4 regions of the Peribacillus sp. RS7 genome follow, and region 1 is predicted to be linked to each of the others. Evidence: predicted binding sites of a transcription regulator. Region 1 holds the regulator's gene; each other region holds the start of a gene.
What was found. Region 1 encodes LexA, which represses DNA repair genes until DNA is damaged. Its sites were predicted from a motif close to CGAACATATGTTCG; they were not measured.
Positions count from the first base shown of each region.

Region 1 (3,067 bases):
AAAATTTTTAATAAAGAATCCAATGAATGATTACAAAAGGCCAATCAGCACAACATTTTCGGTTCATCTAATAGATGAAAACGGTAATGAAATTCGTGAAAAAAGCTCAATTAAGGTAATGGACGCCGAAAATTTTTCTGGTACTCTTCCAGAAGTACCTAAATCAGGTGTTTATAATGTAACGATTGATGTCAAGGAAAAAAATGTGAATGGTACTGAAAGAACCCGTACATTGATTCGTTCGGTCTATATAGAAAAATAGTAATAATGATTAGAAAAGACCTTCTCTTAATTGAGAGGTCTTTTTTTGGGATGAAATGTATTGAAATAATTCAGCAAAAGGAAACAGCCAGGCCGTATTTCATATTGGTACTAAGTGAGCGGTTGATCGAAGGGTATTTAGCAAGTCAAATCCCCCTGCAACAAAAAAGATTCATGAAATCCAACGAGTGCCATCTAGGGTCTAATCCGTCTTTTGATAAGATTCCCTATAAGATAAAATACCAGTTTTGAGTGCAGAATAATTGCCAATGCTTGCATAGCCATAAAACCAGCCCATGAAAATTCCTGCAACCAAATGATGACGGTGGCTAATGAAAATGGAAATGAATAAGCCAATACCCAAAGCGATGGTAGGGATGAATTTTGATGGAATATGAAAAATGACCTTAATAAGTTGAGTAAGAATCATGATGGTAGGAATGGCTATCACTGCATCCCAAAAGTTTGTATGGATGGTTGGGTAGTCCATAATGTCACCACCTTAATTTAGAAGTTTTATAAAATTAATTTTTACCAATTATAAAAGGTTTATACCATAGTAATTCAAAAGTTTATGCAAATGGTTATGAAGATTTTCAGCTTCAATTAAAAAGCCATCAATCCATTGAATATTAATTGGTTTGATGGCTTTTACTAGAGAGGGAGAATGATTAATCCAAATTGAAGCCATACTTTGTAAGTTATCACCTTATTGATAATAGTGAAAACAATTAATAACATTTTTTTTGCTGGACAAGCTGTAAAGTTTCTCATAGTTTAGAATACGATAAGAATGAAGATATCCAACTAATAATGGGAGGTTCTAATGAGCGAGGAATCGTTTATTAAGGAAATTGCCCCTTATGCCCAGAAAATTCAAAAGGAATTTAAAATTTTACCTTCTGTTGTCATTGCACAAGCTTGTTTGGAGAGTGGTTATGGGACAAGCTTATTAGCAAATCAAGGGAAAAATATATTCGTACAAAAGGTGACTATAAAGGAGAGTCTGTCAGTATTCAAACAATCGAATAAGTCAACGATGCGCCTGTTCAAGTATGGTCCAAATTCAGAAAATATCCAACATGGGCAGAAAGTTTACAAGATCTTGCCAATCTATATGTAAAGGGGACTTCATGGAATAGAAGTTTGTATACAGCTGTCATTAGGAAAAAAGATTACAAAAAGGCACTTCAAGCAATATTCGATGCGGGCTACGCCTCGGACCCGAAATATATAGAAAAACTGGTGAATCTAATCGAAACAAGTGATTTAACTAAATATGACGCAAGCAACGAAGAGGTCTATCATATAGTCAAAAAGGGGGAATCCGTCTCTGAACTTGCCAAAGCATATGGTTCTACACAAGTGCAGATTCAACAGTGGAAGGGTTGGCCGATCTTAATCTCATTAAAGTGAACCAAAGATTAAGAGTGAAATGAACTTTTAACAGGGAGCGGGATTTTAACGCTCCCTTTTTTTATTGGAATGCGGGTTTCCTATTTTTCAAAATACATATATCCAGAAAGGCGTTAGTTTCCCTTTCATCCTGCATAAATGAGAAAGGATGTTAATAATCTTAAGAAAACTCGAATCTATCAAAAAAATATATCAAAACCTAGTCTTCCATATGCATAATGAGAGAATTCGGGACATAAATTAAACAAACAAAAAAAGCGCGGTTAGCGCTTTTAGTGTATTTGTCTATATAAGCCTATAACTTTTCCAAGTATCGAAACATCTCTTAAAATAATTGGTTCCATATTCGAGTTCTCAGGCTGAAGCCTTATGTAATCCGGTTCCTTAAAGAATCGTTTTACAGTGGCTTCATCATCTTCCGTCATGGCCACGACGATATCTCCATTATTGGCGCTGCTTTGTTGTTTCACGATGACATAATCTCCATCATGAATTCCTGCTTCGATCATACTTTCACCCATGATTTCCAGCATGAATACATGGTCATCATGCGGAACCATGCTTTCGGGAAGCGGAAAGTATTCTTCTATGTTTTCGATGGCCGTTATCGGCATGCCCGCTGTTACTTTTCCAAGTAACGGAACGTTCACGACATTAACTTTGGGGATATTGTTCGCTTCCTCCAAATTCAGTATTTCAATGGCCCTCGGCTTGGTTGGGTCACGTCTTATCAGGCCTTTACTTTCCAGGCGGGATAAATGTCCGTGTACTGTTGAACTTGATGCAAGTCCAACTGCTTCACCAATCTCCCGTACGGAAGGTGGATACCCTTTTTGGCGGACCTCTTCTTTAATGAAATCAAGGATATCTTGCTGCCGTTTTGATAGTTTAGTCATATGTGCACCTCTTCTCCAATGTTCTTTGCTACATTATAGCATGGCCCCCAACTCTATACAAACATAAGTTCGAATTTTGTTGTTGACTGAAACAAACGTTCGTATTATAATTTGGACGTAACATACGAACGAACATTCGCTTTGGAGGGATATTTATGAAAAAATTATACAAAAATTATATTTCTACGATTCTATTAGCGGGATCGGTATTCATCTTTTCAATTTTATTCTCTTGTACATTAGACAATGATCAAAAAAAGGATTTCCTTTCTATAGAAGTAAGTGAAGGCGACACCCTATGGGGAATTGCCGAAGAGTATGAAGAAGCTGATTTGACAAAAAAAGAATTCATTGGTTGGATAGAAGAGCATAATGGAGTCAGGGCGGATACGATTATACCTGGTCAAGTCATTGTCATACCGGTTAAAGGGGAAGAACTTGTTCAGAATTTGGCCAGTCAGCAGTAAGTAGTGAAGGTAGGGTATTATGAAGGC
Region 1 covers NZ_CP168135.1:4,067,172-4,070,238, forward strand. The annotation lists gene ACDZ29_RS20420 (esterase/lipase family protein) at 1-262, shown strand, start outside; gene ACDZ29_RS20425 (hypothetical protein) at 464-751, opposite strand; gene ACDZ29_RS20430 (glucosaminidase domain-containing protein) at 1,088-1,384, shown strand; partial or broken gene ACDZ29_RS20435 (hypothetical protein) at 1,369-1,470, shown strand; gene ACDZ29_RS20440 (LysM peptidoglycan-binding domain-containing protein) at 1,507-1,677, shown strand; gene lexA (transcriptional repressor LexA) at 1,950-2,573, opposite strand; gene ACDZ29_RS20450 (LysM peptidoglycan-binding domain-containing protein) at 2,729-3,040, shown strand; gene ACDZ29_RS20455 (recombinase family protein) at 3,060-3,067, shown strand, end outside.

Region 2 (3,067 bases), 220 kb from region 1:
CGATGGCCATTTTGCCAGAAAATATAATATGATTACTGATTTAGGGAAATTTTTAGATCCATTGGCTGATAAGCTTCTGGTTTCGGCTGCCCTAATTGTTTTGGTTGATCTGGATTTAATGTACGGTCAGTCTTGGATTGCCATCGTGATCATAAGTCGTGAGTTTGCCGTGACCGGTTTGCGTTTGGTATTAGCGGGTACAGGCGAAGTGGTTGCAGCGAACCAGCTTGGTAAAATTAAAACATGGGCACAAATCGTTTCCATTTCAGCATTATTGCTGCATAACCTTCCATTTGCCCTCATTTCACTTCCGTTTGCTAATATCGCATTATGGATTGCATTAATCTTTACAATATGGTCAGGTTTGGATTATTTTATAAAAAACAAAGAAGTATTTGTTAATTCTAAGTAAAACGAATGGTGGTTTTGAAAAGATGGATGCAGAAATCATTGCAGTGGGCTCAGAGCTTCTTTTAGGACAAATCAATAACACTAATGGAAGATTCTTATCGCAGCAGTTTGCGGAAATGGGGATCAATGTTTTTTACCATACTGTGGTTGGGGATAACGACCGGCGATTGCAACAAGCTATAGAAATCGCTGAATCAAGGGCGAACTTGATTGTCTTTACCGGTGGACTCGGTCCTACCAAAGATGATTTAACGAAGGAAACGATTGCTCGCCATATAGGGAAAAAGCTGGTTTTTAATGATGAAGCTTTGCAATCCATTGAAGCTTACTTCCAAAAACGGGAACGGACCATGACGGAAAACAACAAAAAGCAGGCCCTTGTCTTAGAAGGCAGTGAAGTGTTGGCAAACGATCATGGCATGGCACCGGGAATGGTCTTGTCCAAATCCGGGATTACATATATGCTCCTGCCTGGGCCGCCAAGTGAAATGGAGCCGATGTTTTTAAGTTATGGTTATGAATCGATCATGAATAAATTGGAAAAGCATGAACGGATCGATTCCAAGGTTCTTCGGTTTTACGGGATAGGTGAAGCCGAACTGGAAACGGTGATTGAAGATCTCCTTGTCAATCAAACGAATCCGACAATTGCTCCGTTGGCAGCCGAAGGGGAAGTGACGTTAAGGATCACCGCTAAAGACTCTTCTAAAGAAAAATGCGATGAGCTTATTTTAGAAGCGGAAAAAGAAATTCTTAGCAGGGTAGGTAAGTTCTATTATGGAAGTGATAATACTTCGCTAATAAAGGAACTTGTAAAAGAATTGACGGTCCGCAAGCTTTCGATCGCGGCAGCCGAAAGTTTGACCGGAGGGATGTTCCAAGAACAGCTGACAACCATCCCAGGCGCCGGTAAAGTCTTCAAAGGCGGTATTGTCAGCTATACGAATGATGCGAAGTCGAATGTCCTCGGCGTCAGTGATAATACCATCTCCGAGCATGGGGTGGTCAGCGGTGAGTGTGCAATGGAAATGGCCTCTAATGTCCGGAAAAAGCTCGATGCGGATGTAGGCATAAGCTTTACGGGTGTCGCAGGGCCGGATGAACAAGAAGGCAAGCCTGTAGGGACAGTATTTATCGGCATTTCATATCGGGATGGAAACACTCATTTCAAAGAGTTGAACCTTTCCGGAAGCAGGGCGCAGAACCGTATTCGCAGTGTGAAGTACGGATGTCATTACCTATTAAGGGATTTATGAACGCTGAAGCAGAGCTTTTTACAGCTCTGCTTTTTATTTGGTTCAAGAAGTTTGTTTCTTGAAAAAAAGGGAAAAAAGAAAAAAGTTAATTCAATGAAAATGTTTTTTTTAGGGAGTAAGTGAAAGGAAATGGAGATTTCATTAAGATAAAAAGCTTTTTTACAAAGAATATCCCGCAAGAAAAAAACGAATGAATGTTCGACTTTTTGCTTGGCAAAATAGTAAAAAGAGTATATAGTAAAGATAGGTTTTGAGACAGGATGCAAACCTTGATCTCAAATAAATTGCTAACGTAAGTACACCTTTAATCGGACAGCCGATTATTTGAATATAGAGGAGGAAATTGAGTGAGTGATCGTCAAGCGGCTTTAGATATGGCGTTAAAACAAATTGAAAAACAATTTGGTAAAGGTTCTATTATGAAACTTGGGGAACAGACTGATCGTAGGATTTCAACGATTTCAAGCGGTTCTTTAGCATTGGACGTAGCATTGGGAGTGGGCGGATATCCAAGAGGCCGGGTCATTGAGATATATGGACCTGAAAGCTCCGGTAAAACGACTGTTGCCTTACATGCTATTGCAGAAGTACAAAAAACTGGAGGCACGGCTGCATTCATTGATGCCGAGCATGCTTTAGATCCAGCGTATTCAGAAAAACTTGGTGTGAATATTGATGAGTTACTGCTTTCGCAGCCTGATACTGGTGAACAAGCCTTAGAGATCGCTGAAGCGTTAGTTCGAAGTGGAGCGGTAGATATCATTGTCATTGACTCGGTGGCAGCACTTGTTCCTAAAGCTGAAATAGAAGGCGAAATGGGAGATTCCCATATGGGTCTTCAAGCCCGGATGATGTCTCAGGCACTTAGAAAACTGTCTGGTGCCATTAATAAATCAAATACCATTGCCATTTTCATTAACCAAGTACGTGAAAAAATAGGTGTTATGTTTGGAAATCCAGAAACGACTCCGGGAGGCCGGGCATTGAAGTTCTATTCAACAGTTCGTCTGGAAGTGCGTCGTGCGGAACAATTAAAACAAGGTAATGAAATCGTTGGTAATAAAACCAAAATCAAAGTTGTAAAAAACAAAGTTGCTCCACCATTCCGTCAAGCAGAAGTTGACATCATGTATGGTCAAGGGATTTCCCAGGAAGGTGAAATCATCGATATGGGTGCAGATCTTGATATCGTCCTTAAAAGCGGATCGTGGTACTCATACAATGAAGAGCGTGTCGGACAAGGCCGCGAAAATGCGAAGCTGTTCTTGAAAGAAAATCAGGATATCGCTCTGGAAATTTCTCGGAAAATCAGAGATCACTATAATCTTGATGGAGAGCATGAATTACCACCAGAAGAAAATGAAACAGAAGAGCATTTTGAATTACTTGATTAATGGTAG
Region 2 covers NZ_CP168135.1:3,844,051-3,847,117, forward strand. The annotation lists gene pgsA (CDP-diacylglycerol--glycerol-3-phosphate 3-phosphatidyltransferase) at 1-412, shown strand, start outside; gene ACDZ29_RS19315 (competence/damage-inducible protein A) at 435-1,667, shown strand; gene recA (recombinase RecA) at 2,015-3,061, shown strand.
Region 2: recA (recombinase RecA) is a predicted target of LexA. The motif match lies at 1,855-1,868, and genes of this name have one in related genera.

Region 3 (3,067 bases), 1.6 Mb from region 1:
TCGTTATCATCCACAATATTCGAGAGTCGGACCTCTATGCTCCGAACCGTTTTTTGCTTATAGTTCTCATGAAAAAGCTCCAGGCAAACTTTATATAACTCCATCGTAATGTTGGTCGGTTCGCTGATCGAACGCGAACGATGGAAACCACCGCCAAACTCATCCTTGCTGTAACCAATGCTTAGGCTGACCGTCCTTCCTGCCTTGCGATGGGTACGTGCCCTTCTTCCAACTTCTTCGCAAATTTCCAGCATGACCTGCTTGACCTCATGCTCCGCCTTATAATCCCTAAGCAGGATTTGACTTTTGCCAAAGCTGACCTGCCCTTCGATGATCACTGCCCCCATATCCGATAAATCTATTCCCCACGCATGGTGGTAAAGCTGATTGCCCATAATTCCAAACTTCGCTTCAAGTAATTCAAGATCATAATTGGCAAGCTGCCCAACCGTGAATATTCCCATTCCATGAAGGGTTTTTTCTACGCGCCTGCCGATTCCCCACATTTCACGAAGCGGGGAAATCGGCCAAAGTTTGTTTGGCACATCCTCATACTTCCATTCTGCAATCCCTTTATGTTTGGCTTCCAAATCAAGGCAAAGTTTTGCCATAAGCATGTTCGGACCAATTCCAATGGCACATGGGAGCTGTAATTCCCGTTCGATTTCATCTTTTATCTTTTCAGCTATCACCCGGGCATCTCCCCATAAAGAAGCGGCACCATCGACTTTCACAAAACTTTCGTCCACACTATACACGTGAATCGCTTCTTTGGGCACATAACGGTTGAACAAGCGGGTGATTTCTGTCGAGACCCTTAAATAGGTCGCCATTTTGGGTTCAACGACGACAATCCTTGGATCATTCGGAATCTCAAACATCCGCGAACCTGTCTTGATGCCAAATTCCTTCTTCATTTTTGGAGAAGCTGCAAGCACAATGCTCCCCGTCCTCTTCAAATCACCAACCACCGCCAGATAACAATCGAGTGGATCCAGACCAAGCATGACCGCAGAACAGCTTGCATAAAAACTTTTCATATCGATACACATAATTGATTGTTTCGGCATCGTCCCATAATCCATCATTTCTTCACCCTAACAAGAATATACGTTCGCTTTTATTATATTCATAACTTTAACCGAATATACGTTCTTATTCAATGGAAGTTTTCATACAAATTTCTACTTTTTATTGTAATTTCCTTGAAAAATATAATAGACCCTAAAAACGGATAAATTACCATATTTAAACTATGTTTCCATATAGTTTTTTTCAAATAGATTAATTAGTAACTTGAATAATTTCAAGTGAATCCATATGCTTAGTTTTTTAAAATTCATCCACCCTTTTCAATAGACTTTCGTCTATTTAATTTTAGTCTTACTACTCATTTTTTGTAATGTAATTGTAACCAAAATTATGTCTAATTGTCATAATGGTATTGTAGGATAATATTGTTAAGAATAATAGAGAGATAGATAGAGAGGAAATGAAAATTATGAAGAAATGGATCGCATCAGCTGCTGTTGCATCTGCCATGATGCTAACCCCACTGCAAGCCTTTGCAAATATCGGAGATCAAACCCTCAGACCCGGAATGACACATAGCGATGTCAAACAACTACAACAACTTTTAAAAACCAAAGGTTATTTCACATATTCAGGTTCACTGACTACATATTACGGCACCTATTCTGTATCTGCAGTAAAAAAATTCCAAAAAGCCAAAGGATTAACTGCCGATGGGATTGCAGGCCGAGGCACATTTAATGCGCTTGGTGTTTATAATGTCAATAATACAAGCCTGATCAGCTATGCAAAAACCTTAATAGGCAAACCCTATAAATGGGGCGGAACAACACCGACTGGATTCGACTGCTCAGGCTTCGTCTATTACGTATTCCAGAAATCACAAGGAATTACCTTACCTCGTACAACATCATTGCTCTATTCCAATACAGGTTTAAAAGTATCATCACCAGCTAAAGGTGATCTTGTATTCTTTGATACTTCTTCTGGAAGAACAGGAGTATCCCATGTTGGGATCTATATCGGAAATGGTCAATTCATCAGTGCTACGTCTTCTAAAGGAATAACCATCACGAATATGGATAATTCTTATTGGAAACCAAAATATTTAGGTGCGAAAACGTTATAAAATCCAGGACATGAGCTCATCCTTGTGAGCGAAATCCCATTAAAAAAACCGGACTGAATTCATAAATGATTCAGTCCGGTTTTTTTGATTTATTTTATATATAATATTTCATCCGTTAAATCCTCTATAGTCACCATGAATGATGAATCCAAATTGGAACGATTCATCATTTCAATATTATACACATGCTCTGAGGGCAAATGGACGACATCGAGAACCATGAATCGCTGACTTTCCGCTTTACTGACATGATTGAGGGCAGCAGTGACCGCCCTTTGTTCGGCCAAACTTTTTTCATCCGTCAAAACAAGAATCAATTTCGCTTCCGCTTTCCCAGGAAATGATTTCTTGACCCCGCCCCGGTGCCATGGTTTCACTTTCATCCCGATTTCCAAGTCAGAATATTCGAGGTCATTACCATGTTGATCTTGAATATATGTATCATTGGTCACCCTATAATAAGTCCCTTTAATCAAAATCCTTTTATCGTCAAGATCTGTAATGAAACCTTCTTCCCCCTTGGCAATGGCTTCACCCATGTTCCAATCAGAGGATTGACAGCTACCCAGAATAAAGACAACAATTATATATATTAAAAGGTTTACAATCATCTTCATGAAAATCCCTCCTAAGAAATAGACGGATTCCCCATGAAATAGTTACCAATTTATTCAGAATAAAACTTCCGTTATTTCATAAAAAAGGGGAATGTCATCGACATTCCCCTTTTTTTACCTATTATTGAACATCTTTCGCCTTGTCCGGTATCGAAAATCTAGCCTACTTTTTAAAAAATGCTTTTTTCCCTAATGTTTCGGTGATCTTTGGAAACATGTTATACCATTTCCCAGCTAAATTCATCCAGCCAGGGAGGTTGATTTCCCTCTTATTGGTCAGCATCGCCGC
Region 3 covers NZ_CP168135.1:74,309-77,375, forward strand. The annotation lists gene ACDZ29_RS00470 (UV damage repair protein UvrX) at 1-1,088, opposite strand, end outside; gene ACDZ29_RS00475 (C40 family peptidase) at 1,502-2,161, shown strand; gene ACDZ29_RS00480 (hypothetical protein) at 2,251-2,778, opposite strand; gene ACDZ29_RS00485 (SDR family NAD(P)-dependent oxidoreductase) at 2,942-3,067, opposite strand, start outside.
Region 3: ACDZ29_RS00470 (UV damage repair protein UvrX) is a predicted target of LexA. The motif match lies at 1,143-1,156, and genes of this name have one in related genera.

Region 4 (3,067 bases), 750 kb from region 1:
ATGATTCAGCATGGTCCGTTTGGAATCGACGAACAATGGAATTTGATAATCCCTAAACACGGTTTGTAAGATATCTGCGTATGCTTCTCCATTACGGACTAAAATCGCAATATCACGGAAACGGTGCTGTTTTTGTCTGACCAGCGACAAGATGTCCCGGGCAACTCCTTCAATCTCAGCCCTGCGGTTAACTGCCTGGGCAATCGTTACATCAGGTGAATGCTCAAACGTCCGTGCAGGACGAATGGCAAAATAAGTTTCCAGATGATTCAGCCCCGGACTCTTTCCGAACCTCTCAGTCCCTTTTAAGATTCGATCTTCTGTAATTGGTATACCGTTCCTCAATCCAGCCTGATAAAGGTGATGATACAGATTCCCCGTTTGCCTGAACAATTGCAAATCATCAGGAGCATATTGCCTGTAGGGCTGATCTAACGTCAGCGAGATCGTTACACTCCTGCACAGCTTCATCATTTCTTCCACAATCAATAATTCCTGTGGCGTCAAGCTATAAAAACCATCGATATATATATCCGCATTCCTTATATATGAAGACTCTGACATTTTCTCGATAAGCAAAGTGAAATAGTCTTCGGAATCTAAATATTTGTCAACCATTTCATCCTCAAAAGCCTGATAGACCAATTCAAGGTCATGCAGTTTATCCTGAATGCCGCTGCCGGACGGTGATGTTTCGGCCAAATAATTTTGAATGTCATCAGGTTGGATGCAATACTGCTTGAACTCAGCCAGCATTAGTTCCATCTGTGCAATGAACCCCTGCTTATCAGCAGAGCGGCGAAACATCTTTAAATCTTCCTTTTTATCATCCATGATCTTCCGTATCAACATATTAACGCCAACGCTGTCCAAATGTAGCCGGCTCATTCCCCCAGTTTCCTGAAGAACGCGCCAAGCCAGCCTGCTAAAACTGAAAACCTGTGTCCGGATCATTCCGGCAAGGCCTGTTGTTTTAATTAATTTATATTCAGATAGAAACGTCATCTGATCAGGAACGAGGTAGATAATTGGATTGCCTTCGGGATCTTCTGCCAATTTGGAGCGAATTTCGTCCAATATATGCGAAGTTTTCCCTGCACCCGATCTTCCCAGTAAAAAACGGAGTGACATCTCTTTTCCCCCTTATACAACATAATATCTAGATCTATCATACCAGAAATACTTTCTTTTTTATGACTAGGTTTCTGTTTCCAATTAGGCACACTTTCAATTATTTTACCGTTTCCCTTAAAAAAACACCAATCGTACGTTCGCGTTTTCCCCAAAAGAAAAAGCCCTCATAATTTTCGGGCTTCGAATCATTCACCTGTAAATCTATAATTGAATTCTTTGAGCGGCCAATATCGAACATCGACTTTACCGATAACATTTTCAACAGGTATATAACCAAAGTGACGGCTGTCCGCACTTTCAAGACGATTATCACCCATGACAAAAAGCTTGCCCTCCGGGACTGTGGTCATGTCCGTCAATTCTTTTAAGGTAAAATCACCCGTAAAATCCTGTCCCGGAAAACCTTCCTTATATTTCTCAAGATAAGGCTCATCCACTTTCTCACCATTTACGTAAAGCCAATCATCTTTATAACGAATGCGGTCACCTGCAATCCCTATAACTCGCTTAACATAATCTTCTTGTGAATTCGCATGAAAAACAATAATGTCAAATCGGTTGATATCATGAATCTGGTAATTGATTTTATTCACGACAAGTTTATTACCATCTTCAAGGGTCGGCTGCATCGATTTTCCTTCAACATCATAGCTTGAAAAGAAAAAAGTACGGATTAAGATGTAAATAACAAAAGCTATCATGGCTGCTTTTATCCAATCGGATAAAGTATTCTTGTTTGTTTTTTCCATCTAGTTCAACCCCTACTACATTTATATACTAATTTATTGTCCTTCTTCTCTCTTCATGCTTTTATTTAACCGGACTTCCAGTCTTTTTCCTACATACCACAGGATAAAGATGACAATCCCGATAATGATCGTACGCACAGGTTTATGTATTAAGGACACTAAATCGTAACCTACGAAGCTGATCGTAAAAATCATCACCGCTTTCCCTCCTACGACTGCAAGTCCATATTGCAAAGGACTGACTTTTGAAAGTCCTGCCACGATATTCACGATAGCCGATGGAGTAAAAGGGAAGCAGAGCAGTATGAACATGGGACCGAATCCATGGCTTTCCACCCAAACCATCAACCTCTGTACCTGCTTATGTTTTTGCAAAAATCGAAAAAACCTCATTTGACCATATCTTCTAATAATAAAAAAGATCAAAAAAGAACCAGCTACAGCACCAATCCAAGAAAATAAAAACCCCCACCAGAGACCAAAAGCCGTTGCATTAGCAAGCACGAACACCACTAAGGGCAAAAAGGGCAAAAAGGCTTCCAGCATCGGCAGTAAGATCCCAGGAATTGGACCGAATGAGCGATATTGCTGAATAAGCGCCGATATATGATCAAGTGTAAACCACTCACGTATAGTATCCAAATCCATAATTATCTCCCTCGACATGCTACTATAAAAGCAGCATAAACTTATTAAAAACCGTTTATTTTAGATATATCACTTTCCCCTGAAATTGCAAGAATTATTATCCATATATCTTCATACTTTCCCTATCTCAGGAAAACATAATCTTGTTAACAAAAATTTCATCATTTATCAAAATTGCTTGCATATGCACTGAAAATGCATTAGGATTAAAAAACGAGAACAAACGTTCTAACTTTTACTAAGTATACATATTAATATTGTAAACGTGCTACTTTAGAAAGGAGCGGTCATGATGACCCGCATTCCAGAAGATGACCGAAATATGATTGAAAAAGCCATCTACCTCCCTATGGTTATTACAGTCTTGAACCGGGATCTCAAGGTCATCGAAATTAGTCCGTTTAAATTAAAAAGGCCCTATTCGGAACTAGTCGAACATATTTTAACGGTGGTCCAGGACGATCTTGCCGAGGTACGGCGCTATTTGCGCAAGGAGAATATTAAAGTAAGTCAAATCAAACGCGATGAATCCTTCA
Region 4 covers NZ_CP168135.1:3,316,495-3,319,561, reverse strand. The annotation lists gene addB (helicase-exonuclease AddAB subunit AddB) at 1-1,131, opposite strand, end outside; gene lepB (signal peptidase I) at 1,320-1,883, opposite strand; gene ACDZ29_RS16700 (TVP38/TMEM64 family protein) at 1,917-2,531, opposite strand; gene ACDZ29_RS16695 (hypothetical protein) at 2,824-3,067, shown strand, end outside.
Region 4: addB (helicase-exonuclease AddAB subunit AddB) is a predicted target of LexA. The motif match lies at 1,261-1,274, and genes of this name have one in related genera.